2 regions of the Streptomyces sp. NPDC014889 genome follow, and region 2 is predicted to be linked to the other one. Evidence: riboswitches for the same ligand, from Rfam matches in the RefSeq annotation. Region 2 holds a riboswitch; the other holds the start of a gene.
What was found. A riboswitch is a leader RNA that binds a small molecule or an ion and turns the genes downstream of it on or off. The one in region 2 is predicted to bind S-adenosylmethionine.

Region 1: it holds a riboswitch for S-adenosylmethionine, as region 2 does, so the genes downstream of both, thrC (threonine synthase) here and ACF09J_RS01365 (aminotransferase class V-fold PLP-dependent enzyme) in region 2, are expected to answer to the same signal.

The regions. Positions count from the first base shown of each region.
Region 1 is NZ_JBIBWH010000006.1:421,307-436,042, reverse strand. It holds gene ACF09J_RS14860 (carbohydrate-binding protein) at 1-496, shown strand, start outside; gene ACF09J_RS14855 (1-phosphofructokinase family hexose kinase) at 576-1,508, opposite strand; gene nagA (N-acetylglucosamine-6-phosphate deacetylase) at 1,632-2,774, opposite strand; gene ACF09J_RS14845 (ROK family protein) at 2,774-3,718, opposite strand; gene ACF09J_RS14840 (DUF3263 domain-containing protein) at 3,869-4,111, shown strand; gene otsB (trehalose-phosphatase) at 4,653-5,525, shown strand; gene ACF09J_RS14830 (trehalose-6-phosphate synthase) at 5,538-6,968, opposite strand; gene ACF09J_RS14825 (glucosyl-3-phosphoglycerate synthase) at 7,052-8,023, opposite strand; SAM riboswitch class I at 8,182-8,351, shown strand; gene thrC (threonine synthase) at 8,370-9,653, shown strand; gene ACF09J_RS14815 (MoaD/ThiS family protein) at 9,650-9,925, shown strand; gene ACF09J_RS14810 (cold-shock protein) at 10,357-10,560, shown strand; gene groL (chaperonin GroEL) at 10,914-12,536, shown strand; gene ACF09J_RS14800 (NADH:flavin oxidoreductase) at 12,736-13,878, shown strand; gene ACF09J_RS14795 (MFS transporter) at 14,048-14,736, shown strand, end outside.
Region 2 is NZ_JBIBWH010000001.1:294,517-309,252, forward strand. It holds gene ACF09J_RS01335 (hypothetical protein) at 1-261, opposite strand, end outside; gene ACF09J_RS01340 (heme-copper oxidase subunit III) at 474-1,085, shown strand; gene ACF09J_RS01345 (c-type cytochrome) at 1,149-1,958, shown strand; gene ACF09J_RS01350 (Rieske 2Fe-2S domain-containing protein) at 1,955-3,022, shown strand; gene ACF09J_RS01355 (cytochrome bc complex cytochrome b subunit) at 3,019-4,680, shown strand; gene trpD (anthranilate phosphoribosyltransferase) at 4,827-5,891, shown strand; SAM riboswitch class IV at 5,977-6,093, shown strand; gene ACF09J_RS01365 (aminotransferase class V-fold PLP-dependent enzyme) at 6,258-7,631, shown strand; gene ACF09J_RS01370 (Lrp/AsnC family transcriptional regulator) at 7,692-7,973, opposite strand; gene ACF09J_RS01375 (rhomboid family intramembrane serine protease) at 7,970-8,722, opposite strand; gene ACF09J_RS01380 (hypothetical protein) at 8,877-9,116, shown strand; gene ACF09J_RS01385 (NYN domain-containing protein) at 9,191-10,540, shown strand; gene ACF09J_RS01390 (NlpC/P60 family protein) at 10,779-11,813, shown strand; gene ACF09J_RS01395 (NlpC/P60 family protein) at 12,060-13,082, shown strand; gene ACF09J_RS01400 (hypothetical protein) at 13,115-14,305, shown strand; gene ACF09J_RS01405 (glycosyltransferase 87 family protein) at 14,293-14,736, opposite strand, start outside.

The DNA of each region.
Region 1 (14,736 bases), on a different contig from region 2:
CGACCCCACGGTGACCCAGAGCGACGAGCCGACCCCGACCCGGAAGGCCGACGCGAAGGGCCCGGAGGAACTGCCGAAGATCGACGCCAAGGCGCTGCGCCTGGAAGGCGGCGCCGGGACGGCGACCGACTTCAAGGGCGCCGAGGCTGACGGCGGTGTGTACGTAACGGGCTTCAACCAGGTGGGAGCCAGGGTCACCTGGACCGTCGACGGTATCCAGAAGCCCGGCTCCTATCGGCTGAACGTCCGCTACGGCATCCCGGGAGTGGACGCCAACGCGACGCTTTCGGTGAACGGCAAGGCGAACACCGGCCCGCTGAGATTGAACAATTTCATCGGCGAGGCGCAGGCGCCCAAGGGGGACTGGGAGAAGGGGTGGCAGACCACCTGGGCTCCTGTGAACCTCAACCAGGGAACCAACGTCATCGAGATCGCCTGCAACGACGGCAACCAGTGCGATGCCGTCCTGGACCAGGTGTGGCTCAGCAAGGGATGAGACGCCGGTCGTCCTCGGGTGGAGCGGAGGGCGACCGCCGCTCTCCGGACGGCAGTGCGGTCACCGGCCACCGTCGGAGCTACGCCGCCGTCCGTTCCGCCGTTGCCCTGACACGCGTCAGCAGATCCTCGTAGCCGCGGCAGTCGAACTCGCCCGCCGCCGGGGACAGGACCGTCGCCGCCGACAGGGCGACCGCGCGGGTCAGGCGGTCCGGCCACGGGAGGTTTTCGACCAGCCCTGACAGCAGGCCGGCGACCGCGGAGTCGCCTGCGCCGGTCGGGTTGCCCTGGACGCGGGCGGGCGGGGCGGCCCGCCACAGGCCGTCGGGGGTGTGGGCGAGGAGGCCGTCGGCGCCCAGGGAGGCGACGACCGCGCGGGCGCCGCGGCGGCGGGCGTCATGGGTGGCGCGCAGCGGCTCGTGGGAACCGGTGAGCTCGGCCAGTTCGTCCGCGTTCGGCTTGACGATGTCGGGGCGGGCCGCCACCCCGCGCCGCAGGGCCTCGCCGCTGGTGTCCAGCAGGACGGGAACCCCGGCCGCCCGTGCCGTCCGTATCAGACCGGCGTACGCGCCCACCGGCAGCCCGGGCGGCAGGCTGCCGCACAGCGCCACCGCCGACACCGAGCCGAGCAGCTCCTCGTACACGTCCTGGAAGGCGGACCACTCGGCGGGGCCGACGACCGGGCCCGGCTCGTTGAGCTGGGTGGTATCGCCGGTGCGCGCGTCGACGACGGCTATGGTGCGCCGCGTCGCGCCCGCGACCGGGACCAGCGCGTCCACCACGCCCGGCGCCTCGGACGCGAGCCGGTCCCGCACCTGGCGCCCGGTGGCCCCGCCCGCGAAGCCGGTGACCGTCACCTCATGACCGAGGGCCGCGAGCACGCGGGCCACGTTGACACCCTTGCCGCCGGGCCGCTCGGTCACCTCGGACACCCGGTGGGTGGCGTGCGGCCGCAGGGACGGCACCCGATAGGTGATGTCGAGAGCGGTGTTCAGCGTGACCGTGAGGATCAACGGGCCGACCTCCCCCGAGTAAGCGCGTGTCCGCCGCGAAGTTCCGAAGACTCGATCATGCCAAAGACACGGCCCACCGCCCACCCCTCGGACCGGCCACCGCCTGCCGGACGGGTGGACGGATCAGCCCAGTTGGGGCTCAACCACCCAGGTGCCCCGCCGCATCACGCCCTTGAGGGTGAAGTCCTCGTCGAGCAGGACCAGGTCGGCGTCCTTGCCGGGTTCCAGGGAGCCCACCCGGTCGTCCATCCCGAGCAGCCGGGCCGGATTGGCGGACAGCGCGGCGACCACGTCCGTGACGGGGAGCCGGTCGACGGTCACCGCCCGGTGGAAGGCCCGGTCCAGGGTCAGGGTCGAGCCCGCGATCGAGCCGCCTTCCACCAGCCGTGCGACCCCGCCCTCGACCTCGACCTGGAGCGGGCCGAGGAGATAGCGGCCGTCGCCGATCCCGGCGGCGTCCATGGCGTCGGTGATGAAGGCGACCCGCTGTGCGCCCGCGTGGTGGAAGGCCAGCTCCAGGGCGGCGGGGTGCAGGTGCACTCCGTCGTTGATCAGCTCGACCGTGACCCGCTCGTCCTCCAGCAGGGCCGCGATCGGGCCGGGGGCGCGGTGGCCCAGCGGCGGCATCGCGTTGAACAGGTGGGTGGCGACGGTGGCTCCGGCGTCGATCGCCTCCACCGTCTGCTCGTACGTCGCGTCCGTGTGCCCGATCGCCGCGATCACGCCGTGCTCCGTGAGCAGCCGTACGGAGTCGATGCCGCCGGGCAGTTCGGTGGCCAGGGTCATCATCCTGGCCCGGCCGCGGGCGGCGTCGATCAGCTTGCGCACCTCGGCGGGGTCCGGGTCGCGCAGCAGCTCCTCGGAGTGCGCTCCCTTGCGGCACGGCGAGATGAACGGCCCCTCGAAGTGGACGCCCGCGATGTCGCCCTGCTCGGCGAGTTCCGACAGCAGGCCCGCCTGCTTGACGAGGAGGCCCATGTCGTCGGTGACGGTGGAGGCGACCAGGGTGGTGGTGCCGTGCTCCCGGTGGGTGCGGACGGCGGTCAGCACGTCGTCGGCCGTGCCGGAGAAGGAGGCGCCGCCTCCGCCGTGGTTGTGGAGGTCGACGAAGCCGGGGACCAGCCAGTGCCCGCGTACGTCGAGGGTCTCGGCGTCCTCCCGGGCGTTGTCGGCGATCCGCGTGCCGTCGACGATCACACGGCCGCCGTCCACGATCCCGGTGGGCAACACCACCCGGGCTCCGGTCAGAACCTTGCTGGGGGCCATCAGATGGCTACCTCCGGAAAACTCGTAGAAGTGTTGAGCAGGTCCCAGGCCAGGAGTCCCGCACCCAGGCAGCCGGCGGTGTCCCCCAGGGCGGCGGGGACGATCGACGGCAGCTTCTGGAAGGTGACGCGCCGCCGGACCGCCTCGCGCAGCGGCCCGAACAGCGTCTCGCCCGCCTCGGCGAGCCCGCCGCCGATGATCAGCGTGCGGGGATCCAGCAGGGTGAGCGCGGTGACCAGCCCGTCGGCGAGCGCGTCCACCGCCTCCTGCCAGACCGTCCGTGCCCTCGCGTCCCCGGCCTCCACGGCCTTGGCGCAGTCCGCCGCGTCCGCGTCCGGGTCCCCGCACGCCTCGGCCCATGCCTGGCTGACCGCCGACGCGGAGGCGAACCGCTCCAGGCAGCCGCGCTGCCCGCAGGGGCAGTCCAGGCCGCCGGGGCGTACGACGATGTGGCCGATCTCGCCCGCGAAGCCGTGCGCGCCCGTCTCCACCCGGCCGTCGATGCCGATGGCGCCCGCGATCCCGGTGCCCAGCGGCACGAAGAGGTATCGGTCCGCGCCCTTGCCCGCCCCGATCCGGCCCTCGGCCAGCCCGCCGGTGCGCACGTCGTGGCCCAGGGCCACGGGGGCGCCGAGCCGCTCGGCGAGCAGATCGCGCAGGGGTACGTCACGCCAGCCGAGGTTCGCCGAGTAGGCGGCGATGCCTCGCTCCTCGTCGACGATGCCGGGGACGGCGACGCCGGCCGCGGCCGCCTCCTGGCCCAGGTGCCGGACGCCGTGCGCGCGCAGCTCCGCGGCGAAGTCGAGGATGCCCTCGACGACGGCGTCCGGACCCCGCTCGCGGCCGGTCGCCCGGCGGGCCCGGTGCAGCAGGGAGCCGTCGGCGGCGACCAGGGCGGCCTTCATCCCGGTGCCGCCCACATCGAGGGCGATGACGTGTTTCACGTGGAACAGTGTGGACCGTCGACCGGGAGAGGTCTAGTCCACTTGCTTGGTGCAGACCAATTGTGTCCACTTGGTGACGCCGGGACGGCCGGAACGGCGCGGACGGGCCGGCGAGGGCCGATGTCGGTGGTGGGGGCTACGGTGCCTGGTATGCACGACGACGAGGAGCAGGGGCTCGGCCGCAGGGAGCGGGACATCCTCGCCCTGGAGCGCCGCGGCTTCACCGGCCCCGGCGCGAAGGAGCGCGCGATACGCGAGGAGCTCGGCCTGTCGCCGGTCCGGTACTACCAGCTCCTCAACGCCCTCCTCGACGACACCCGCGCCCTCGCCCACGACCCGGTCACGGTGAACCGCCTCCGCCGCGTCCGAGAAACCCGCCGCGCCGAACGCTGAGCCCACGCCGGGTGCCCGCGTCGCGGGGGTCCGCGCCGAGGGCGTTTTCGCGCCGGGCGTGAAGCTCGCGCCTCGGCGATGTGCCCGCGCCGGGCGGTGAACGCCCACCGCCACGAACGCGAGCGCCGCACGGCGCCGGCCATGCGGCGCAGCCTGCTCCCGAAGGCTGGGCTCGCGCCGGGCGGTGTGCCCACGCCCGGCGGTGTCCCTGAGCCGGGTCGTGAGGCCCGTGTCCGGCGGTGTGCCCGCGTCGGTTGGTGTGGTGCCGGGTGGTGGAGTCCGCGCCCGCGGTGTCCCTGAGCCGGGTCGTGAGGCCCGTGTCCGGCGGTGTGCCCGCGTCGGTTGGTGTGGTGCCGGGCGGTGGAGTCCGCGCCCGCGGTGTCCCTGAGCCGGGTCGTGAGGTCAGTGTCCGGCGATGTGCCCGCGTCGGATGGTGTGGTGCCGGGCGGTGGAGTCCGCGCCCGGTGGTGTGTTCGCGCTGGGTCGTGAGATCCGGGTCGGTGGAGGAGTGCGGCGGGTCGGGGAGGGATAGGTTCGCCCCATGGGTAGTCAGGACCGTCACTCCGCCGACTCGACCGCCTCCGTCTCCGATCTGCCGGCGCCCGTCACCCGGGCGGGACGGGACGGGCTCGCCGCGCTTCTCGCCCGGCCCGAGCGCGCGCTGATCGCACTCGACTTCGACGGGACGCTCGCACCGATCGTCCCCGACCCCGACCAGGCCCGCGCCCACCCGGACGCGGTGCCCGCGCTCTCCTCGCTCGCCCCGAAGGTGGCCGCCGTCGCGGTGGTCACCGGCCGCGCGCCCGGTGTCGCGGTGCGCCACGGCGGCTTCGCGGGCGTGCCCGGTCTGGAGCACCTGGTCGTCCTCGGCCACTACGGCGCCGAGCGCTGGGACGCCGCCACGGGCACGGTCACCGCCCCGCCCCCGCACCCCGGCGTCGCCGCCGTCCGCGCCGAACTGCCCGGCCTCCTCGACCGGACCGCCGGGCACGGCACCTGGACCGAGGACAAGGGCCGCTCGGTCGCCGTCCACACCCGCCGCGCGGACGACCCGCAGGCCGCGTTCGAGGCGCTGCGCGAGCCCCTCGCCGACCTGGCCGCCCGTCATGGGCTGATCGTCGAGCCCGGCCGCCTGGTCCTCGAACTGCGCCCCCCGGGCATGGACAAGGGCGTGGCGCTCCTGGACTGCGCCCGCGGCCTGGGCGCCACGTCGGTCCTGTACGCGGGCGACGACCTGGGCGACCTCCCGGCCTTCGCCGCCGTCGACGAACTCCGCGCGGACGGAGTCCCGGGCGTCCTGGTCTGCAGCGGAAGCACGGAGGTCACCGAGGTGTCGCAGCGGGCCGACCTGGTGGTGGACGGCCCCGCCGGGGTGGTGGCGCTGCTGAGGGACCTGGCGGACCGCCTCGCGTAGCCGTCCGTCCGCTCAGCCGCCGAGCTCCTGGAGCTGGTCCAGGAACCACTGGGCGGGCGGCAGCGCGGTCGCGGCGGCGGCCAGCCGTTTCGTCCGCTCCGCCCGTTCGGGACCCGGCATGCTCAGGGCCCGGTGCAGTGCCCCGGCCGTCCCCACCACGTCGTACGGGTTGACGACGACCGCGTCGTCGCCCAGTTCCGCGTACGCCCCCGCCTCCCGCGACAGCACCAGCGCGCACCCCGAGTCGGAGACGACCGGCACCTCCTTGGCGACCAGGTTCATCCCGTCCCGGATGGGGTTGACCAGCGCCACGTCGGCGATCCGGTACGCCGCGAGCGACCGCGCGAAGTCGTCCTCCACGTGCAGCAGCACGGGGGTCCAGCCGGGCGTCCCGTACCGCGCGTTGATCTCCTCGGCCACCCGCCGCACCTCCTGCGTGTACTCCCGGTACACCGCGAGGTCCTGCCGCGAGGGGTAGGCGAACGCCACGTGCACCACCCGCTCGCGCCACTCCGGGCGCTCCTCCAGCAGCTCCCGGTACGCGTGCAGCCCCCGCACGATGTTCTTGGACAGCTCGGTCCGGTCCACCCGTACGATCGTCCGGCGCGGGCCACCGTCCGGACCGGCGCCGATCTCCTCGCGCAGCGCCGCCATCCGCTCCTTGACGTCGGCCCGGTGCGACCGCTCCCGCAGGAACTCCGCGTCCGCGCCCAGCCCGTGCACCCCGATCCGGGTGCCCCCGAGCCCGCCGACGAGCGCGTCGCAGCACCCGGCGAACGCGTCGGCCCACCGCCGGGTGAGGAAGCCAAGCCGGTCCGCGCCCAGCATCCCGCGCAGCACCTGCTCGGCGATGTCGTCGGGGAGGATCCGGAAGTAGTCCGCGGGCGCCCAGGGCGTGTGCGAGAAGTGGCCGATGCGCACATCGGGCCGGAAGTCGCGCAGCATCCCCGGCACGAGCGTCAGGTGGTAGTCCTGCACCACCACGGCCGCCCCCTCGGCCGCCTCCTCCGCCAGCGCCTCGGCGAAGGCCAGGTTGTAGGCCTCGTAGGACTTCCACCGGCGCCGGAACTCGGCGTCGAAGACCGGCTCGAGCGGGGTCTGGTACAGCATGTGGTGGACGAACCACAGCACCGAGTTGGCGATGCCGTTGTAGGCGTCGGAGAACACCCGCGCGTCGATGTCGAGCATCCGCACCTGCTGCCCGCCGGCCGCCTCCGACGGCAGCCGGCGCCCGCCCTCGAAGCGGCCCGCCGCCTGCCGGTCGGCGTCGCTCAGCGCGGCGCACACCCACACCGCGCCCGCCTCCGGGCCGATCGCGGAGAGCCCGGACACCAGCCCTCCGCCTCCGCGCCGGGAGTGGAGCGAGCCGTCCTCGCGCACCTGATACGAAACCGGGCCGCGATTGGACGCGACCAGCACCTCGGCACCGTGCGTAGAAGCCATAAGGCTCAACCTAGCCCGGCCCCGAAACGCTCAAACGTACGGTTCCGCTTCGTAGCCGCCGGAAAGCGGGCGAGGCCGGTGTTTCACGCCACCTGCCGGGCCGCGTACTCCGCGACCTCGGCCATCGGCGGACGCTCCTCGGTGTCCACGGGGTGCGTCCGCGGCTCGAAGCCGCTCTCGCCGCGCTCGAACTGGGTGAGCCGGGGGCGCACGAGATGGCCGCGGGCCAGGCGGAGCTGGGCGGTGCGGTAGATCGCGGCGGCCATCCGGCCGAGCGCCTGCCCGTCCTGGTGCCGGTGCCTGCGTACCCCGACGTCGACCTGCGCGAGCGCGTCCAGGCCCACCAGGTGCAGCGCGTCGACCAGCATGCCCAGTTCGACGCCGTAGCCGACCGGGAAGGGAAGCTGTTCGAGGAGTGAGCGGCGGGCCGCGTACTCGCCGCCGAGCGGCTGCACGAAGCCGGCCAGCTGCGGCCAGTGCATGTTGAGCAGCGGGCGCGCCATCAGCTCGGTGACCCGCCCGCCCTGCCCGGCGGCGGCCGGGTCGGAGGCGGCCGAGCCGGGCACGGTGAAGGGGCGGTCGTACATCGCCTTGACCAGGTCGATGTCGCGTTCGGTGAGCAGCGGGCCCACGATGCCGGTGACGAAGTCGGAGGAGAACTCCCGCAGATCGGCGTCCACGAAGCAGACGACGTCCCCGCGGGTGACGAGCAGGGAGCGCCACAGCACCTCGCCCTTGCCCGGCACCGCCGGCAGGCGCGGCAGGATCTCGTCGCGGCGCACCACCCGGGCGCCCGCGGCGGCGGCCACCTCGAAGGTGCGGTCGGTGGAGCCGGAGTCGACGACGACGATCTCGTCGACGAGCGGCGCCCGCTCCACGAGGTCGCGGCGGATCACCGTGACGATGTCGCCGACCGTCGCCTCCTCGTTCAGCGCGGGCAGCACCACGGAGACGGACTGACCGGTGCGCTGCTTGGCCGCCAGGATCTGGTGGAGCGGCCGGTCGGCCACGGACCAGGAGCGGGTGGCCAGCCAGCGCTCGACTTCTTCCAGCACGGTCAGCGGCTCCTCACTGTCGTCCCGCGACTGTCGTCTCGCGGTGTCGTCTCGCGGTTCGGACGACTGTCTCGGCCGTCCTGGCCTTCCGTTACAGTCTTGAACAACGCGGACGACCATCCCATGCCGGGGGTCACCTCCGCGCCACAACCGAATACAGCTCATCCAGAGGGGCAGAGGGACACGGCCCGATGAAGCCCCGGCAACCCTCCAGCCGGTTCTCGTATCGACTGCTGTGCGCGCACAGCCGATCGTCTTCGCGAGGCTCCCGGCTAGGGAAGGTGCCAAATCCGTCTCACGGCGAGATGCGTCGTGAGGAAGATGAGGAGAAAGGGCCTCGCCTCACATGGCTGTGCAGACCGTTGCAAGCAGCACCGATTCCACCGTGAACCTCGGCCCCGCCGCGGCGCTGAGCTGTCGCGAGTGCGGTCACCGCGTCCCCCTCGGCCCGGTCTTCGCCTGCGAGGAGTGTTTCGGCCCGCTGGAGATCGCCTACGACTTCTCGGCCTACGACACCGAGGAGCTGCGCAAGCGGATCGAAGCGGGCCCCGCGAACATCTGGCGCTACGCCCCGCTGCTGCCCGTCCCCGCGGACGTCGCCGGCAAGCCGAACCTGAACCCGGGCTGGACCAAGCTCGTCCAGGCCGACCGCCTCGCCCGTGAACTGGGCGTGACCGGCGGCCTCTACGTGAAGGACGACTCCGGCAACCCGACGCACTCCTTCAAGGACCGCGTCGTCGCCCAGGCGCTGGAGGCGGCCCGCGCCTTCGGCTTCACCACGCTCTCCTGCTCCTCGACCGGCAACCTGGCCGGCGCCGTCGGCGCCGCGGCCGCCCGCGCCGGACTGCGCTCCTGCGTGTTCATCCCGCACGACCTGGAGCAGGGCAAGGTCGTGATGGCCGCGATCTACGGCGGCGAACTCGTCGGCATCGAGGGCAACTACGACGACGTGAACCGCTTCTGCTCCGAGCTGATCGGCGATCCGGCCGGCGAGGGCTGGGGCTTCGTCAACGTCAACCTGCGGCCGTACTACGCCGAGGGCTCCAAGACCCTGGCGTACGAGATCTGCGAGCAGCTCGGCTGGCGGCTGCCGGACCAGATCGTCGTCCCGATCGCCTCGGGCTCCCAGCTCACCAAGGTCGACAAGGGCCTGCGGGAGCTGATCGAGCTGGGACTGGTCGAGGACAGGCCGTACAAGGTCTTCGGCGCCCAGGCCGAGGGCTGCTCGCCGGTGTCCACCGCCTTCAAGGCGGGCCACGACGTCGTGCGGCCGCAGAAGCCGGACACCATCGCCAAGTCCCTGGCCATCGGCAACCCGGCCGACGGCCCGTACGTCCTGGACATCGCGCGCCGCACCGGCGGCGCGGTGGAGGACGTGACCGACGAGCAGGTCGTCGACGCGATCAAGCTGCTGGCGCGGACCGAGGGCATCTTCGCCGAGACCGCGGGCGGTGTGACGGTCGGCGTGACGAAGAAGCTGGTCGAGAACGGCGTCCTCGACCCGACCAAGACCACCGTCGTCCTCAACACCGGCGACGGGCTGAAGACGCTGGACGCGGTGGCCGGCACCGGCCTGACCGCGACGATCCGTCCGACCCTGGACTCCTTCCGAGAGGCTGGCCTGGCATGAGCGTGAACGTCCGCATCCCCACCATCCTGCGCACCTACACCGGCGGGCGGGCCGAGGTGAGCGCCGAGGGCGCGACCCTGTCCGAGGTCATCTCGGACCTGGAGAAGAACCACACGGGCATCGCCGCCCGGGTCCTGGACGACCAGGGCAAGCTGCGCCGCTTCGTCAACGTGTACGTCAACGACGACGACGTCCGGTTCGAGCAGGGCCTCCAGACGGCCACCCCGGACGGCGCGGGCGTCTCGATCATCCCGGCGGTCGCCGGCGGCTGACCATTACCTTCGGTAATTCCGGTCACGCAGAGTTCACCCGAGTTGCCCCTTCCGCGAGAGAAGCGGAGGGGGCAATTCTGTGTGATTGAACGGGGTAGAGTTGGGGAACGCGCCCCCGGACTCGGATTCCGGGGCCATGGATTTCTGCCGCGGGCCCGGCAAGAAGTAGCCAAAGTCTGCGGACCTTTTGCGGCATTTGCCTTGCTTATGGGGCCCGAAATGCCCTGAATTCGCGTGAACTCTTCCTATATTCCGGACCGCGTACGTCCAGATTTCTCGTCCGATTGACCTGTTGCAGACGGCAGTTGGACAGATACATTCAGCCGCGGTCGACGCGTTCCGGCGCACGCCCCCGATCCACGGGGGGTGAGGTCTGACCCGGGTCCGCGAAGTGTGGATCTGTGCAAGGGCCAGTAATAGGGGAGTTAGGCATGGCTCAGGGCACCGTCAAGTGGTTCAACGCGGAGAAGGGGTACGGCTTCATCGCGGTCGACGGTGGTGCGGACGTCTTCGTCCACTACAGCGCGATCCAGATGGACGGCTACCGCACGCTGGAAGAGGGCCAGCGGGTCGAGTTCGAGATCTCGCAGGGCCAGAAGGGTCCGCAGGCCGACATGGTCCGCGTCACGGCCTGAATCGCGCGACCACCGCAAGCGACGTTCTTCTTCGGAAGGGCCCGCACCTCCGCTGCCGGGGTGCGGGCCCTTCGCTGTGCCCGCGCCCCCTTCCCCCCTCCGTCCGCCGGCCCGCACATCCGCCTCCGCGCCCGCCCGACTGCCCGCCGACCCCCCGAAGGCGCTTGCACTCGGAGGGGTCGAGTGCTAATCATTGGCGTTAGCACTCTGAAGGTGAGAGTGACAACGAAGGACCGGGTCGGTGAGGCCGCGGGCCAGGTGGGGCAAGGAACCACCGTGGACCGGAGGCCGTCCGTCGCGGGCGCGGGCGCGGTCCGAAGGAATCACCCCCAGTCCTGGAGGGACCACTTCACATGGCCAAGATCATCGCGTTCGACGAGGAGGCGCGGCGAGGCCTCGAGCGCGGCATGAACCAGCTCGCGGACGCCGTCAAGGTGACCCTCGGCCCCAAGGGCCGCAACGTCGTCCTCGAGAAGAAGTGGGGCGCCCCCACGATCACCAACGACGGTGTCTCCATCGCCAAGGAGATCGAGCTCGAGGACCCGTACGAGAAGATCGGCGCCGAGCTGGTCAAGGAAGTCGCCAAGAAGACGGACGACGTCGCCGGTGACGGTACGACCACCGCGACCGTGCTCGCCCAGGCCCTGGTCAAGGAAGGCCTGCGCAACGTCGCCGCCGGCGCCAACCCGATGGCCCTGAAGCGCGGTATCGAGCGTGCCGTCGAGGCCGTCTCCGCCGCCCTGCTCGACCAGGCCAAGGAGGTCGAGACCAAGGAGCAGATCGCCTCCACCGCCTCCATCTCCGCCGCCGACACCCAGATCGGCGAGCTCATCGCCGAGGCCATGGACAAGGTCGGCAAGGAAGGCGTCATCACCGTCGAGGAGTCGCAGACCTTCGGTCTCGAGCTCGAGCTCACCGAGGGCATGCGCTTCGACAAGGGCTACATCTCCGCCTACTTCGCGACCGACATGGAGCGCATGGAGGCGTCGCTCGAGGACCCGTACATCCTCATCGCCAACTCCAAGATCTCCTCGGTCAAGGACCTGCTCCCGCTCCTGGAGAAGGTCATGCAGTCGGGCAAGCCGCTGCTGATCATCGCCGAGGACGTCGAGGGCGAGGCCCTGTCGACCCTGGTCGTCAACAAGATCCGCGGCACCTTCAAGTCCGTCGCCGTCAAGGCCCCGGGCTTCGGCGACCGCCGCAAGGCCATGCTCGGCGACATCGCCATCCTCACGGGCGGCGAGGTCATCTCCGAGGAGGTCGGCCTCAAGCTGGAGAACGCGACCCTGGACCTCCTGGGCCGCGCCCGCAAGGTCGTCATCACCAAGGACGAGACCACCATCGTCGACGGCGCCGGCTCCACCGACCAGGTCGCGGGCCGCGTGAACCAGATCCGCGCCGAGATCGAGAACAGCGACTCCGACTACGACCGCGAGAAGCTCCAGGAGCGCCTGGCGAAGCTCGCCGGCGGTGTCGCGGTCATCAAGGCCGGTGCCGCCACCGAGGTGGAGCTCAAGGAGCGTAAGCACCGCATCGAGGACGCCGTGCGCAACGCCAAGGCGGCCGTCGAGGAGGGCATCGTCGCCGGTGGTGGCGTGGCCCTGCTCCAGACCACCAGCGTCTTCGAGAAGCTGGAACTCGAGGGTGACGAGGCGACCGGCGCGCAGGCCGTGAAGCTCGCCCTGGAGGCCCCGCTCAAGCAGATCGCCGTCAACGCCGGCCTCGAGGGCGGCGTCGTGGTGGAGAAGGTCCGCAACCTCACCCCGGGCCACGGCCTGAACGCCGCGACCGGTGAGTACGTCGACCTGGTCGCCGAGGGCATCATCGACCCGGCGAAGGTGACCCGTTCCGCGCTGCAGAACGCCGCCTCCATCGCCGCGCTGTTCCTCACCACCGAGGCCGTCATCGCCGACAAGCCGGAGAAGGCCGCCGCGCCGGCCGGCGGCGGCATGCCGGGCGGTGACATGGACTTCTGATCCCCTCGAGGATCGGATCCGTCCGTCACGTACCGAGGGCGGCACTCCCTGGAGACAGGGGGTGCCGCCCTCGGGCGTGTTCCGGGTCACAGCGGTGGACCGGTGGAATGCCGTGGCCGGTGGGGCAGTTGACGCCGGTGCGCGGTCGACGCGCGTGCGTGTCGGCCGCTACCGACCACGATTTCGAGGAGCCCCCCACGTGACCGTCACCGCCTCCGAATCCGCTCCCGGGTCCGCCTCCCGCGCGGCCGAGATCCTCTCCCGCCCCGTCACGCTGAACGGCCTCACCGTCCCCAACCGGATCGTGATGGCGCCGATGACCCGGATGTTCTCGCCGGACGGTGTCCCCGGCGAGGACGTGCTGTCGTACTACGCCCGCCGCGCCGCCGCGGGCGTCGGTCTGATCGTCACCGAGGGCACCTACGTGGGGCACGACTCGGCCGGGCAGAGTGACCGCGTGCCGCGCTTCCACGGCGAGGAGCAGCTCGCGGGCTGGGCGAAGGTGGCCGAGGCCGTGCACGCGGCGGGCGGCACGATCGTGCCGCAGCTCTGGCACATCGGCATGGTGCGCAAGCCGGGCAAGCCGCCGTTCCCCGAGGCGCCCGCGGTCGGCCCCTCCGGGCTGCGCATCGGCGAGTCCGAGGTCACCGGCAGGGCGATGACGCGGACGGACCTGGACGACGTCATCGGCGCGTTCGCCGAGGCGGCCGCCGCCGCGGAGCGCATCGGCTTCGACGGCGTGGAACTGCACGGCGCCCACGGCTATCTGCTCGACCAGTTCCTCTGGGCGGGCACCAACCGCCGTACCGACGCCTACGGCGGCGACTTGGTGGCCCGTACGAAGTTCGCGGCCGAGATCGTGGCGGCGGTGCGCGCGTCCGTCTCGCCCGGCTTCCCGGTCCTCTTCCGGTACTCCCAGTGGAAGCAGGGCGCCTACGACGCCCGCCTGGCGGAGACGCCCGAGGAGCTGGAGGCGATCCTGTCGCCGCTCGCGGCGGCCGGAGTGGACGTCTTCCACGCCTCCACGCGCCGCTACTGGATGCCGGAGTTCGAGGGCTCGGACCTCAACCTCGCGGGCTGGACCAAGAAGCTGACGGGGACGCAGGCCATCACGGTCGGCTCGGTGGGTCTGAACGGCGACTTCGACAGGGCGCTCCAGGGCGAGGGCGCGGAGCTCGGCAGCCTCGACAACCTGCTGGACCGGCTGGAGCGCGACGAGTTCGACCTGGTGGCCGTGGGCCGCGCGCTGCTCCATGACCCCGAGTGGGCGGCGAAGGTCCTCGGCGGCCGCTTCGACGAGCTGAAGCCGTACGACGCGGCGGCCCTGAAGACGCTGAGCTGAACCGAGCCGGGTTCCGGGGCGGCGGCTGCCTGAGGCGGACGCCGCCCCTGCGCTTGGTGTCCGGCGGCCCCTGGCCCCTCCCGGCGGATTTTCGCTTGCTTAAGTCAATCAAGTCCAATTAAAGTTGCCTGAGTCAAGTACACCCGCTCTCCGACGGAGACCTTCCTTCATGTCCGACGCACTCGCCCGGCCCGCCACGGCAGGGCAATCCGCGCCCCGGCCCAACGCCGTCGTGGCCGTACTCGCCTTCGCGGGCATCGTGGTCTCGCTGATGCAGACCCTGGTGATCCCGATCATTCCCGAGCTGCCCCAGCTCCTGCACGCCTCGGCGTCGGACACCGTCTGGGCCGTCACCGCCACGCTGCTCGCCGCGGCCGTGGCCACCCCGGTCATGGGCCGCCTCGGCGACATGTACGGCAAGCGCCGCATGCTCCTGCTGAGCGTGGCCATGCTGGTGGCCGGCTCGGTCACGGCCGCGCTGAGCGACTCCCTGACGCCGCTGATCGTCGGCCGTGCCCTGCAGGGCCTCGCCTCCGGTGTCATCCCGCTCGGCATCAGCATCATGCGCGACGAACTGCCCGCCGAGCGGCTCGGTTCGGCGACCGCGATGATCAGCGCCTCGCTCGGTGTCGGCGGCGCCCTCGGACTGCCCACCGCCGCCCTGATCGCCGAGAACCTCAACTGGCACATGCTGTTCTGGGTCTCGGCCGGCCTGGGCGTCGTCGCGGCGGTGCTGGTGCTGGTCCTCGTGCCCGAGTCGGCGGTGCGCACCGGCGGCCGCTTCGACCTTCCCGGCGCGATCGGTATGGCGGTGGGCCTGGTCTGCCTGCTGCTGGCGATCTCCAAGGGCGCCGACTG
Region 2 (14,736 bases):
CAGCACCGGAGGGCAGTTGAAGACCTCGTCCTTGATCTGCCGGCACATCCCCATGCCGCCCATGGGCACGGCCTCGCCGTCCAGGACACAGACGTCGATGCCGCCCCTGTCCAGCTCCTTGAGGACCGCGGCGGGCGTGGCGCACTCCAGGAACTCCACCACGGGGGCGTCCGGAGCCGGCCGCCGGCCGCAGGCCAGCCGCACCTGCTCCCGGGTGTTGGCGTCGTCGCTGTAGACCAGCACCGTGGCGGTCGCCTGCATTGTTCCTCCGCGTCGTTGGTCGGGGAAAACCCCGTCGGGAACTGTCGGGAACTTCCGGGTACCGATGGCGCGGATGCTACCCCCTTCAACTCCTGGTAGACAGCGGTTGGAACAGCCCTTCGACGGGCCGTACGGGCAGGGCACACCCCCGGGACACTCCGAACGGCACCCCCCGGGGTGAGGGCGGGATAAGCGACCGACATAATGTCGGCGTGGCGACAGCAACGACAGTAGAAACCGGGCACGCGCACCCGTCGGTCAATCGACCGAACCTCACCAGCGTCGGAACCATCATCTGGCTGAGTTCCGAGCTGATGTTCTTCGCGGCCCTCTTCGCGATGTACTTCACCCTGCGATCGGTGACGGGTCCGGCGCACTGGAAGGAGATGGCGGGCGCTCTCAACGTCCCCTTCTCGTCGGTGAACACCACGATCCTGGTGCTCTCCTCGCTCACCTGCCAGCTCGGCGTCTTCGCCGCCGAGCGCGGTGACGTGAAGAAGCTCCGGGGCTGGTTCATCGTCACCTTCATCATGGGTGCGATCTTCATCGGCGGTCAGATCTTCGAGTACACGGAGCTGGTGAAGAAGGACGGCATCTCGCTCTCCTCCGACCCGTACGGCTCGGTGTTCTACCTGACCACCGGCTTCCACGGGCTGCACGTGACGGGCGGTCTCATCGCCTTCCTGCTGGTCCTCGGCCGCACCTACGCGGCCCGGAGGTTCACCCACGAGCAGGCGACCGCGGCCATCGTCGTGTCCTACTACTGGCACTTCGTCGATGTCGTCTGGATCGGACTCTTCGCCACGATCTACCTGATCAAGTAGCCGAACGAACCGATCCAAGTCCGCAAAGCATCGACGCAGAAGATCCTGACACCGGGGTAATCCGTGAAAAAGCTCTCCGCACGACGACGCCATCCGCTGGCGGCGGTCGTCGTCCTACTCTTCGCGCTGGCGGCCACTGGGGGGCTGTACACCGCGTTCGCACCCGCGAGCAAGGCGAAGGCCGAGGACACCGCCCAGTCCCTCACCATCGAGGAGGGCAGGAAGCTCTATCTGGTCGGCTGCGCCAGCTGCCACGGCACCGGTGGGCAGGGCACCACCGACGGTCCCAGCCTCGTGGGCGTGGGCGCGGCGGCGGTCGACTTCCAGGTGGGCACCGGCCGTATGCCGGCCCAGCAGCCGGGCGCGCAGATCCCGCGCAAGAAGGTCATCTACAACCAGGCCGAGATCGACCAGCTCGCCGCGTACATCGCGTCCCTGGGCGCCGGTCCCAACGTGCCGACGGCGAACCAGTACAGCCCCGAGGGCGCGGACGCCGCCAAGGGCGGTGAGCTGTTCCGCACCAACTGCGCCCAGTGCCACAACTTCACCGGCAAGGGCGGTGCGCTGACGCACGGCAAGTTCGCCCCGAACCTCACGGGTGTGAGCAACAAGCACATCTACGAGGCCATGCAGACCGGCCCGCAGAACATGCCTTCCTTCCCCGACACGCTGCTGACGGAGAAGAACAAGAAGGACATCATCGCGTACCTCGACGCGGTCAACGGTGACGAGACCACGACCCCGGGTGGTATGGACCTGGGTGGCCTCGGACCGGTCACCGAGGGTCTGTTCGCCTGGATCTTCGGACTGGGTGCCCTTGTCGCGGTCGCCGTCTGGGTCGCCGCTCGGACCGCAAAGGCCAAGAAGTCATGAGTAGCCAAGACATTCCTGAAGAGAACCTGCCCGCAGCGCAGGCAGCCCCCGAGCACGGGCGCGGCGCGGTCTCCGTGGCGGACGAGCGGGCTCCGTTCGCCGACCCGGGACTGCCGCCCCACGAGCCCCGGATCCAGGACATCGACGAGCGGGCCGCCAAGCGGTCCGAGCGCACCGTCGCCCTGCTGTTCACGGTGTCGATGCTGGCCACTCTCGGCTTCATCGCCTCGTACGTGACGATCCCGCACGACCAGTCGATCTTCGTCTTCCCGCTCGGGCACATCAACGCGCTGAACTTCGCGCTCGGCCTGACGCTGGGTGTGGCGCTGTTCGCGATCGGCGCGGGCGCGGTCCACTGGGCCCGCACCCTGATGTCCGACGTCGAGGTCGCCGACGAGCGTCACCCGATCGAGGCATCCCCCGAGGTCCGTGCGAAGGTCCACGCGGACTTCAAGCAGGGCGCCAAGGAGTCGGTGATCGGCCGTCGCAAGCTGATCCGCAACACGATGCTCGGCGCGCTCACGCTGGTGCCGCTGTCCGGTGTCATGCTGCTGCGCGACCTGGGCCCGCTGCCCGGGACGAGCCTGCGCCACACGCTGTGGGCCAAGGGCAAGCGCCTCGTCAACATGAACACCAACCTTCCGCTGCGTCCCGAGGACGTCTCGGTCGGCTCGCTCACCTTCGCGATGCCGGACGGTCTGAAGGACACGGACGAGGACTTCGCCAACGAGATCGCCAAGGCCGCCCTGATGATCATCCGGCTCGAGCCGGCCGACATCAAGGACAAGCGCGAACTCGACTGGGGCCACGAGGGCATCGTCGCCTTCTCGAAGATCTGCACCCACGTGGGTTGCCCGATCTCCCTGTACGAGCAGCAGACGCACCACGCCCTGTGCCCGTGCCACCAGTCCACCTTCGACCTCTCCGACGGTGCCCGAGTGATCTTCGGCCCCGCCGGCCACGCTCTGCCGCAGCTGCGCATCGGCGTGGACAGCGAGGGTTACCTCCAGGCGCTCGGCGACTTCGAGGAGCCCGTCGGTCCTGCATTCTGGGAGCGCGGATGAGTACATCAGCAGCCAACACGAATCCGTCTGCCGCTGACGGGGCGGGCCGCTCTCGCGGGCAGGCACCGGCCGGCGAGAGGCTCGCCGACTGGGCTGACGGCCGGCTCGGGATCTACTCCCTGGCCAAGGCCAACATGCGCAAGATCTTCCCCGACCACTGGTCGTTCATGTTGGGTGAAGTCTGCCTGTACAGCTTCATCATCATCATCCTCACGGGTGTGTACCTGACGCTGTTCTTCCACCCCTCGATGAACGAGGTGGTGTACAACGGCTCGTACGTCCCGCTGCAGGGTCAGCTGGTGTCCGAGGCGTTCAACTCGACCATGCACATCTCCTTCGAGGTGCGCGGTGGTCTGCTCATCCGGCAGATCCACCACTGGGCCGCGTTGATCTTCCTGGCCGGCATGTTCGTGCACATGATGCGCGTGTTCTTCACCGGCGCGTTCCGCAAGCCGCGGGAGATCAACTGGCTGTTCGGCTTCCTGCTGTTCGCCCTGGGCATGTTCACCGGTTTCACCGGTTACTCGCTCCCGGACGACCTGCTCTCCGGCACCGGTGTCCGCTTCACCGAGGGTGCGATCCTGTCCATGCCGATCGTCGGCACGTACATCTCGTACTTCCTCTTCGGCGGCGAGTTCCCCGGCCACGACTTCGTGGCGCGGTTCTACTCGATCCACATCCTGCTGCTGCCCGGCATCATGCTGGGCCTGGTGGTCGCCCACCTGATCCTGGTCTTCTACCACAAGCACACGCAGTTCGCGGGTCCCGGCAAGAGCAACAAGAACGTCGTCGGCATGCCGCTGCTGCCGGTGTACATGGCCAAGGCCGGCGGCTTCTTCTTCCTGGTCTTCGGCGTCCTCGCGATCATCGCGGCGATCGTGGAGATCAACGCGATCTGGGTGATCGGCCCGTACCGTCCGGACCAGGTGTCCACCGGCGCCCAGCCCGACTGGTACATGGGCTTCGCCGAGGGTCTGGTCCGCTTCATGCCGGGCTGGGAGGTCAACTTCTGGGGCCACACGCTCGTCCTGGGCGTGTTCATCCCGCTGGTCCTCTTCGGCCTGGTCCTGGCGGCGCTGGCGGTCTACCCGTTCATCGAGTCCTGGATCACCGGCGACAAGCGCGAGCACCACATCCTGGACCGCCCGCGCAACGCCCCCACGCGTACCGCGTTCGGTGTCGCCTGGATCACGATGTACATGATCACGCTGGTCGGCGGCGGCAACGACCTGTGGGCCACGCACTTCCACCTGTCGATCAACGCGGTCACCTGGTTCGTCCGGATCGGCTTCTTCGTCGGACCGGTCATCGCGTTCGTCGCCACCAAGCGGATCTGCCTCGGCCTCCAGCGCCGCGACAAGGAGAAGGTGCTGCACGGCCGCGAGACCGGCATCATCAAGCGCCTGCCGCACGGTGAGTTCATCGAGATCCACGAGCCGCTCAGCCAGGAGCAGCTCTTCACGCTCACGGCGCACGACCAGTACGAGCCGGCCGAGATCGGCCCGACGGTCGACGAGAACGGTGTCGAGCGCAAGATCAAGGGCTCGCAGAAGCTCCGCGCCAAGCTCAGCAACGCGTACTACGGCGAGGACAACCAGATCCCGAAGCCGACTGTCGAGGAATACAGGGAGATCACGAGCGGCCACGGCCACCACTGATCACTGACCGCTGCGCGTCGCCACGCCACGGTCGAAGGGCCCCGTCCGATCTCCGGACGGGGCCCTTCGCGGTGTCCGGGGCTGGATAGGGTGGACCTGTTCGAGACACGCGTCCCGCATACGGGACACCGACCCAGGAGCGGCATATGAACGCTGTGACCCCCGCTGGAGGCGACACCGCGGCGGGCCGTTCCTGGCCCCGGGTGCTGAACGGTCTGCTGGAGGGCCGCGACCAGAGCGCGGACGACACCGCCTGGGCCATGGACCGGATCATGGGCGGTGAGGCGACGGACGCGCAGATCGCCGGGTTCGCGGTGGCGCTGCGGGCCAAGGGCGCGACCGTCGAGGAGATCACCGGGCTCGTGCGCACGATGTACGAGCACGCGAATGTGATCGAGGTGCCGGGCGCCACCGTAGACATCGTCGGTACGGGCGGCGACGGCGCGAAGACGGTGAACATCTCCACCATGTCGTCGATCGTCGTCGCCGGCACGGGCGCGAAGGTCGTCAAGCACGGCAACCGGGCCGCGTCGTCCGCCTCCGGGGCGTCCGACGTGCTGGAGAAGCTGGGCGTCAACCTCGACCTGACCCCGCAGCGGGTGGTGCAGGTCGCCGAGGAGGCCGGGATCACTTTCTGCTTTGCGGTGAAGTTCCATCCGGCGCTGCGCCATGTGGGCGCCGCGCGCGGGCAGTTGGGGATCCGGACCGTGTTCAACCTCCTCGGTCCGCTGACCAACCCGGCGAAGGTGAAGGCGCAGGCGGTCGGTGTGGCCGTCGCGCACGAGGCGCCCATCGTGGCGGGCGTCTTCGCCGAGCGCGGCAATTCCTCCCTGGTCTTCCGGGGCGACGACGGCCTCGACGAGCTGACCACCACGTCCACTTCACGGGTGTGGGCCGTCCGGGACGGCAAGGTCACCGAGGAGACCTTCGACCCGCGGGACGTCGGCATCGAGCTGGTGCCAGTGGAGGCGCTGCGAGGCGCGGACGCCTCGTACAACGCGGAGGTGGCCCGGCGCCTGCTGGACGGCGAGAAGGGGCCCGTACGGGACGCCGTCCTGCTGAACTCCGCGGCGGCGCTGGTGGCCCTGCGGCCGGGCCCGGGCAGCCTCGCCGAGCAGATCCGGGCCGGTATGGACCGTGCGGCGGAGTCCATCGACTCAGGGTCCGCCAAGCGCGTGCTGGAGCGCTGGGTGGCCGTCAGCAACGCCTGAGACCCTCGTCCTTCCCCGCAGGGCGCAGTCCACGATCCGGACTGCGCCTTGCGCGCGGAAGACCGTGTGGCAGGATGCTGAACCAGGTCATGAGTGACAGCCATGTGGCCCCGGCCGGCTGTCCGGCAACCCTCCGTCCGTGGCGGGGTGCCCCGGGTGAAGACCAGGCCGTAGGCAGCGAGGTCTACGGCAAGCGCGGACCCCTCGCGTCACCAGGGGTCCTGGTCGTTCGAGGGAGCCTTCCGTGAGCAAGCGAATGCGCTAGGGCGTAGAGCCCCGCCTCCGCATCCCCCTTTTCACCCCTCTCCACGCTCGAGCCGTGCCCGCTCGCGTGGCGATGCCGCCTGCTTTCACGGGAGTTCACCCATGTCCGTTTCCACCGTTGCCGCCGACCAGTCCGCCTGCCGTGACATCCCGGAGCCGCTGCCCGTGCTGGGCCGGGACGTCACCGTTCCGCTCGTCACCGGCGGGGAGGTCACCTACGCGGCGCTCGACTACGCGGCCAGCGCGCCCGCCCTCCAGCGGGTCTGGGACGACGTCGCCGCGTACGCGCCGTACTACGGCAGCGTCCACCGCGGCGCCGGCTACCTCTCCCAGCTCTCCACCGACCTGTTCGAGAACGCCCGCGAGACGGTCGCCCGGTTCCTGGACTGCCGTGCGGAGGACCAGGTGGTGTTCACCCGGTCCACCACGGACTCCCTCAACCTGCTCGCCCGCGCGCTGCCCGGTGACTGTCAGGTCTTCGTCTTCGAGACCGAGCACCACGCCTCGCTGCTGCCGTGGCGGGACGCGCGGGTGACGTACCTCGACGCGCCGCGCACCCCGGAGCGCGCCGTGGCGACCCTGGAGCGGGCCCTCGCCGAGCGCGCCCCCCACGGCCCTGCCCTGGTGTGCGTCACCGGCGCCTCCAACGTCACCGGCGAGCTGTGGCCGGTACGGGAACTGGCCGCCGCCGCCCACGCGCACGGCGCCCGGATCGTCCTGGACGCCGCCCAACTCGCCCCGCACCACCCGGTGTCGGTGCGCGACCTCAACGTCGACTGGGTCGCCTTCTCCGGCCACAAGCTGTACGCCCCCTTCGGCTCCGGCGTCCTGGCCGGCCGCGCCGACTGGCTGCGCGAGGCCGAGCCCTACCTCGCGGGCGGCGGCGCGAGCCGCACGGTGGCGCGGCGCGCCGACGGGTCCGTGGACGTGCGCTGGCACGAGTCGGCCGCCCGCCACGAGGCCGGCTCCCCGAACGTCATCGGCGCCTACGCCGTCGCCTCGGCCTGCACCGCGCTGACCGAGGCCGGCTTCGACGACCTCGTCGCGCGCGAGCAGCACCTGATCCGCAAGGTGCGGGCGGGGCTCGCCGAGGTGCCCGAGGTCAGGGTGCTGTCCCTGTTCGGCGACGACGCCCCGCGGGTCGGCGTACTGTCCTTCGTCGTGGCGGGCTGGAACAGCTCCCACTTCGCCGCCGCCCTCTCCGCCGAGTACGGCATCGGCGTCCGCGACGGCCTCTTCTGCGCCCACCCCCTGGTCCGCACCCTGCTGGGCGGCGACCCGCAGAGCCAGGGCGAGTGCGGGGCGCCCGAGGCCGCCCCGGGCGAGAAGTCCCTCAACGCCATCCGGGTGAGCTTCGGCGCGGGCACGCCCGACGAGCACGTGGACCGCTTCGTGGCGGCGGTGCGGGGGCTGGTCCGCGACGGGGCGAAGTGGACGTACCGCACGGAGGACGGCCGCTGCGTCCCGGCGGTGTGATCCGCCCGTTCAGGAGCCCCGGGCGGTGAGGAGCCCGGGGCGCTCGGGCGTCGGTGCAGGTCAGGAGTCCAGACCGATGGCGAAGGCCGCCTCCAGGTCGTGCTGCGAGTACGTGCGGAAGGCCACGTGCGTGTCCGTCCCCTCGACGCCCGGGATCTTGCTGATCCGCCCCGGGATGACCTCCGCGAGGTCCTCGTGCTGCCGCACCCGGACCATGGCGATCAGGTCGTACGTGCCGGTGACGGAGAACACCTCGCTGACCGAGTCCAGTGAGGCGATCTGCTCGGCGATCTCGGGGATCCGGTCCACGCTGGTCTTGATGAGGACGATCGCGGTGATCACGGCTGGTTCTCTCCCTCGGGGGCCGGAGCAGGGGCGGGCTTCACTCTAGTCTTCCGGCCGGACCAGGCCCACGTGCAGGCGAAGCCCAGGGCGAAGCCCACCACGTGGGCCAGGTAGGCGACCTGCGGTCCCTCGGCGGCGCGCCCCGCGGCCAGCCACTGCAGGGCCGCCCAGAAGGGCAGGACCACCCACGCGGGAAAGCGCAGCGGCATGAAGAACAGGAACGGGAAGAGGCTGGTCACCCGGGCACGGGGGAACAGCAGGAGAAACGCGCCGAGGACCGCCGAGATCGCGCCGGAGGCCCCCACCAGGCTCTGCACGGAGTTGGCGTTGGCGGCCGCGTAGCCCACCAGGGCCAGATAGCCGCAGCCGACGTAGAACAGCGTGAACCGGACGCGGCCCATGCGCTCCTCGGTCATCGCCCCGAAGACGTGCAGGAACAGCATGTTGCCGAGCAGGTGCACCCAGCTTCCGTGCACGAACAGGGCCGTCGCGGGGGTGAGGGCGGCCCGCGGTGAGCCCGTGAACAGGTCGGCGGGGACCACGCCCCACCGCCGGAAGTAGGCCCGCTGGGCGAGCAGCAGCGCGTCCCCGGTGCCGTAGGAGGGATTGAGACCCGAGGCCGGGCCGGTCACGAAGATCAGACAGCACAGGACGATCAGGGCGCACGTCACCGGCGCCTGCATGCTCCGTACCGCCCTGGCCGCCCTGATCGTCCGGGCGGCCACCGTGTACCTGTTGCCGATCATGTGCACAGAGCATGGCGTACCGGGACGCAACCGCACAGACCGCCTCGCCGCCATGGACGGACCGGCGCCGAGTCCCCGCCAGGCCGTAGGGTTACGTGCCACACGCCCAGGGAATCTGGCGCGTCACGGACACAGAAGGAAGCGAACAGTCACGATGACGGTTCCTCTGCCGACCGCCACGACGCGGTGGCGCTGCACCCTGTGCGGCAACCTCACCCGTTTCGACGTGACCCGCTCGTCGAAGGTCGTCGAGTACGTGCACCTCGACCTGGCGGGAGAGCCGCAGGTGGAGGAGCGCGAGGTGGTCAGTGAGACGATCGAGTCAGTGCGTTGCCGTTGGTGCAACGCCGTGGACCAGGTGGAACTCGTGGACAGGCCGGGCGCCGGTTCCTGAGCGGAACGGGCCCGTACGGGCGACCCCCGCAGGGGGCCGCGGGGAACAGAGGCATTGAGGCATTGGGGTGACGGATGGCGGAGACACAAGGCGGGGGGCCGGGCGACGGCGCCGCCGAGGTGCTCGACCGTCCCCTGCCCGACGGAGTGCGCCGCCGGGTCGTCCAGATCGTCTCCGACTCGTTCGGGGCACTGACGTTCGGGGAGCTGCCCGCGCAGCTGCGGCAGTACGCCCGGTTCACTCCCAGCCGCCGGGCGAAGTTCGCGGGCAACGCCATGGCGGCCGCCCTGGAGACCGATCCGCTGTTCCGCCAGCGCGTCGGCGAGAAGTTCAAGGAGGCCCAGCCGGAGCTGTCGGCCGCCCTCGACTCCGGCTCGCCACCCCCGGCCGCGGACCCGCTCGACGTGGCGGCCGCGGCGTACGTGCTGCGCCCGCCGGGCTGGGTGAAGCTGGTCGCCGCCGCGGGCGAGGAGGCCCAGCGGGCCGACGCCGAGCGCGCCGACGAGGAGAGCCGGGCCGAACTGGAGCGGCTGCGCGCCGAGCTGGCGGCGGCCCGCGAGCAGAACCGGGCCGACACCGAGCGGCTGCGGGCCGAGCTGGACGCCGCCCGGAAGGAGTCCGAGTCGCTGCACCGCAGGCTGCGGGCCGCGCACAGCGACGTCAAGCGCGGTGAGGCCGCGCTGCGCAAGGCACGGGGCGAGCTGGAGGCCGCGCGGGCCGAGGGGCAGGCGCAGGTGTCGGCCGCCGAGAGCGAGGCCAGACGGCTCAAGGCGCGTCTGGGGGAGGCGGAGGCGGCGCTGGAGACCGCCCGCCGGGCGGCCCGCGAGGGGCGCAGCGTGGAGGACATGCGGGTACGGCTGTTGCTGGACACCGTCCTCGACGCGGCCCAGGGGCTGCGCCGGGAGCTGGCGCTGCCGCCGGTGTCGGTGCGGCCGGCGGAGACCGTGGACGCGGTGGAGCCGGGCCGGATGACCCCCAAGGACATCGCCGCCCGCGCGCTGTCCGAGCACGACCCGGCGATTCTCGACCAGTTGCTCGCGCTGCCGCAGGCGCATCTGGTCGTCGACGGCTACAACGTCACCAAGACCGGTTATCCGCAGATGCCGCTGGAGAAGCAGCGGCTCAGGCTGCTGGGGCAGCTCTCGCAGCTCGCCGCGCAGACCGGCGCCGAGGTCACCTGTGTCTTCGACGGGGCCGAGCTGGTCGCGCCGGTGCTGCTCGCGCCGCCGCGCGGGGTGCGGGTGCTGTTCTCCAAGCCGGGGGTCACGGCGGACGAGCTGATCCGTCAGCTGGTGCGGGCCGAGCCGCCCGGCCGGCCGGTGATCGTCGCCTCGACCGACCGCGAGGTCGCCGACGGGGTCGCGAAGGCGGGGGCGCGGCCGGTGGCCTCGGTGGTGCTCCTGAAGCGGCTCTCCCGCGGCTGAAAACGGACTTAGGGTCGCGAAAAGCCTTTAGCGCAACATACGGGCCGCATTCCCGAATTGGTCGGAAGCGTCACGCGACACAGGGTCAAGTGGTCCTCACTGCTGGTGAGTTATGGGCAAAGAATGCAGCGAGTGGCGGGATTTTCCGCCCCAGGATTTGAATTCATCACGATGAGGTCACTAGGGTCAGGCTCGAACCTCCGAGCGGGTGATCACTCAGAAGAAGGAGCTCGCTTTCGTGGCGTCCCACCGTCGACCCAAGCAACCCAGCCGTGCGCGTGTGACTGTGCTCACCACCGCAGCGGCAGCGGCCGTAGCGATCAGTGCCCAGGCCGCCAACGCAGCCCCGAGCGCTAAGCCGAGCAAGGACGAGGTCAAGTCCAAGGTCGACGAGCTCTACCAGCAAGCGGAGCAGGCCACCGAGAAGTACAACGGGGCCAAGGAGAAGCAGGAGAAGCTCCAGAAGGAGATCTCCACCATCCAGGACAACGTCGCCCGCGGCCAGCAGGATCTCAACAAGCTGCGCGACGGCCTCGGTTCGCTGGCAGCGGGCCAGTACCGCACCGGCGGCATAGACCCCTCGCTCCAGCTCTTCCTGTCCTCCGACCCGGACGACTACCTCGACAAGGCCTCCACGCTCGACCAGTTGAGCGGCCAGCAGGTCGAGGCGCTGAAGAAGATCCAGGACAAGCAGCGGGAGCTCGCCCAGGAGCGGTCCGAGGCCTCCGCGAAGCTCAAGGATCTCGCCGCCACCCGCACCGAGCTGGGCAACAAGAAGAAGGAAGTCCAGGGCAAGCTCGCCGAGGCGCAGCGGCTCCTGAACAGCCTCACCGCCAAGGAGAAGGCCGCGCTCGCCGCCGAGCAGCAGCGGGCCAGCCGGGCCTCCACCGAGCGTGTGCAGATGGGCAACGCCGCCCCCGCCTCCGGCCGGGCCGGCGCCGCGTTCTCCGCCGCCCAGTCCAAGATCGGCTCGCCCTACGTCTACGGCGCCACCGGCCCGTCCTCCTACGACTGCTCGGGTCTGACCTCGTGGGCGTACGCCCAGGCCGGCGTCAGCATCCCGCGCACCTCCCAGGCGCAGGCCAACGCGGGCACCCGGATCTACTCGCAGAGCCAGCTCCAGGTCGGCGACCTGGTCATCTTCTACGGCGACCTGCACCACGTCGGCCTCTACGCGGGCAACGGCCAGGTGCTGCACGCCCCGCGCACCGGCACCGTCGTGCGCTACGAGTCGATCGGCAACATGCCCTTCCAGTTCGGCGTCCGCATCTGACGCCGATTCCGGAGAGCACGTCTCCCACTCGCCCGAACGGGCGAATCCCGGCACCTCACGGTGACCCCGCGCCCCGCCCATGACCTGCGTCTGAGGCGGGGCGGCCGCGTTCGGTGCCCCCTCGGCGGCTTTGGCCGCCGTGTGTCCGCGCGGCTACTGTCTGGCGCGTTTCCCGCCGGCCGGGCGCTCGGCGCCCCGGTCACGGGAAGCGGTCAGTGTCCGCCAGTGGAGGGAGTACGGCTTCCCGTGGGGTCTCATCGCCGCCCAGCACCGTCCGGGTTCGACCGGGGCGCGGGCGCCGCGTTCTGCGTTCTGTCCGTCGCCGCCGCCGCCCTCGGCGCCGTACCGGCCACCTCGGCCGTCGCCGCTCCGCACGGCGACGCCCGGTCCGAGGTCGACCGCCTCTACCAGGAGGCCGAGAAGGCGACCGAGGCCTTCGACCAGGCCGGCGAGCGCGCCGACCTGCTGCGCACCCGGGTGCACGAACTGCAGGACCGCATCGCCCGGCGGCAGCAGCGCGTCAACGACCTCAGGGAGTCGCTGGGTTCGCTGGCCGGGGCGCAGTACCGCTCCGGCTTCGACCCGTCGATCGCCCTGCTGCTCTCCCGCGACCCGGCCGACTACCTCGACAAGGCCGCCACGCTCGAGAGGATCACCGACCACCAGACCGGCGAACTGAAGAACCTGCGGCGGGTGCTGCGCGCACTCTCCCAGGACCGCACCGAGGCCACCGGCGCCCTCGCCGAACTGGACAAGAACCGCAAGGCGGCCGCGACCCACAAGCGGACGATCGAGCAGAAGCTCGCCCGGGCCCGGCAACTCCTCGGCGCCCTGCCCCCGTCGGAGCGCGAGGACTACGAGCGGGCCTCCCGCTCCGGCCGGGAGGACCTCTTGCCCGGCCTCGACGCCGGCCCGGCCGCCTCCGGGCGCGCGGCCGCCGCCTTCGCCGCCGCCCGCTCCGCCCTCGGCCGCCCCTACGTCTGGGGCGCCAACGGGCCCACGGGTTTCGACTGTTCGGGCCTGATGCAGTGGTCGTACGCGCAGGCCGGAGTGCATCTGCCGCGCACCTCGCAGGAGCAGCGCAACGCGGGCCGGCGGATCCCGCTGTCCGAGGCCCGGCCCGGCGACCTGGTCGTCTACCGCTCCGACGCCGGCCATGTCGCGATGTACGCGGGCAACGGCCGGGTGATCCACGCGCCCCACCCGGGCGCTCCTGTGCGCTACGACCCGGTGAACATGATGCCGATCTCGTCGGTGACCAGGGTCTGACGGCCGTCCCGGTGCCGCCGTACGATCGGGAAATGGCTGGTCGTGGGCGGACGTCGAAATCCTCGGTGACGGCGGTGTGCCTGCTGCTGGCGTCCCTGACGGCCTGCGGCGGGCCGTCCGCGGCCGACACCGCGAGGGCCGAGGTGCAGCGGGTGCTCGACCGGCGGGCGGCGGCGGTCCTGCACCACGATCCGGCGGCGTACGCGGCCACCGGGGTCCGGGACCCGTACGCGCGCGTGCGGGCCGTGCCGCTGACGGACTGGTCCTACCGGCTGAAGAGCCTGCGCCGCAGCGGCGACACCGCGGTCGCGCAGGCCGAACTGCGCTACCGGGTCACCGGTTACGACAAGGCGCCCGTCACCGCCGGCCGCACGCTGACCCTGTCCACCGGCGCCGACGGGAAGTGGTACGTCGACTCCGACCGGCCCGAGAGCGATTCCGCCGAGCAACTGTGGGACCAGGGCACGGTCTCGGTGGTGCACGGGCGCGGCAGTCTCGTGCTCGGCGTCGGACACGGCGACGCGGACCTGCGCGGCTACGCCGGCCTGGCCGACCGCGCGATACCCGCGGTCTCGGACGCGTGGGGCACGGACTGGAGCCGGCACGTCGTCCTGCTGGTCCCCAGGTCCCTCGACGGCATGGCCGGGCTGCTCGGCTCGACCGCGTCCAACTACCGCGGGATCGCCGCCGTCACCACGGGCGAGACCGGGGGCTCGGGCCGCGCGCCCGCGGACCGGATCATCGTCAACCCGGCCGCCTACGGCATGCTCGGGACGCTCGGCAAACGGGTCGTCCTCACCCATGAGACGACCCATGTCGCCACCCGCGCCCACACCAACGCCGCCACCCCGCTGTGGCTCTCCGAGGGCTACGCGGACTGGGTCGGCTACCGCGGCACCGGCCGCACCGCGGCCGAGGTCGCGCCCGAACTGCGGCGCGCGGTGGCCGGCGGGGACGCCCCCGCCGCCCTGCCGGCCGACGCGGACTTCGGCTTCGCCGGCGACCCGGCCCGGCTCGCCCGGGCCTACGAGAGCGGCTGGACGGCCTGCCGCATGATCGCCGACCAGTGGGGCGAGCGGCGCCTGGACGACTTCTACCGCGCCGTCGGCGCGCACGGCGTCCGCGAGGGCGCGGTCGAGGACGCCCTGCGGAAGGTCCTCGGCACCACCCTGGACCGGTTCACCGAGCAGTGGCGCGCGTACCTCGTGCGTCAGCTCGGCTGACCGAGCCGGGCGGCGGGCCGGGCCGCCCCGTCCGGCGGCCGTGCCCGGGGCGCGGCGGTGACCGCCGAGCGCCACAGGATCCGGCAGGCGGTCACGGCCGCGGCCACCAGCAGGCCGTTGCGCAGCAGCAGAAGGGTGACGCCGAGAAGGTCGCTCGCGACGACGTGCGCGAAGTACACCGGGAACTCCAGGACCGTCACCGGGGCCGCCGCCAGGACGAGACCGGCCGGCAGCCGCATCCCGCCGTCGCGGAAGCACAGGCAGACGGCGGCCAGGCCGATCAGCCACACCAGGTACTGAGGGCTGAGGACCCGGCTGGTGACCGTGAACAGCAGTACCGCCGTGAACGCCGCCTCGGCGGCCGTGTGCGGACGGAAGCGGCGGGCCCGCAGCCGCCACAGCAGCAGCCAGCCGAGGGCGGCCGCGGTCAG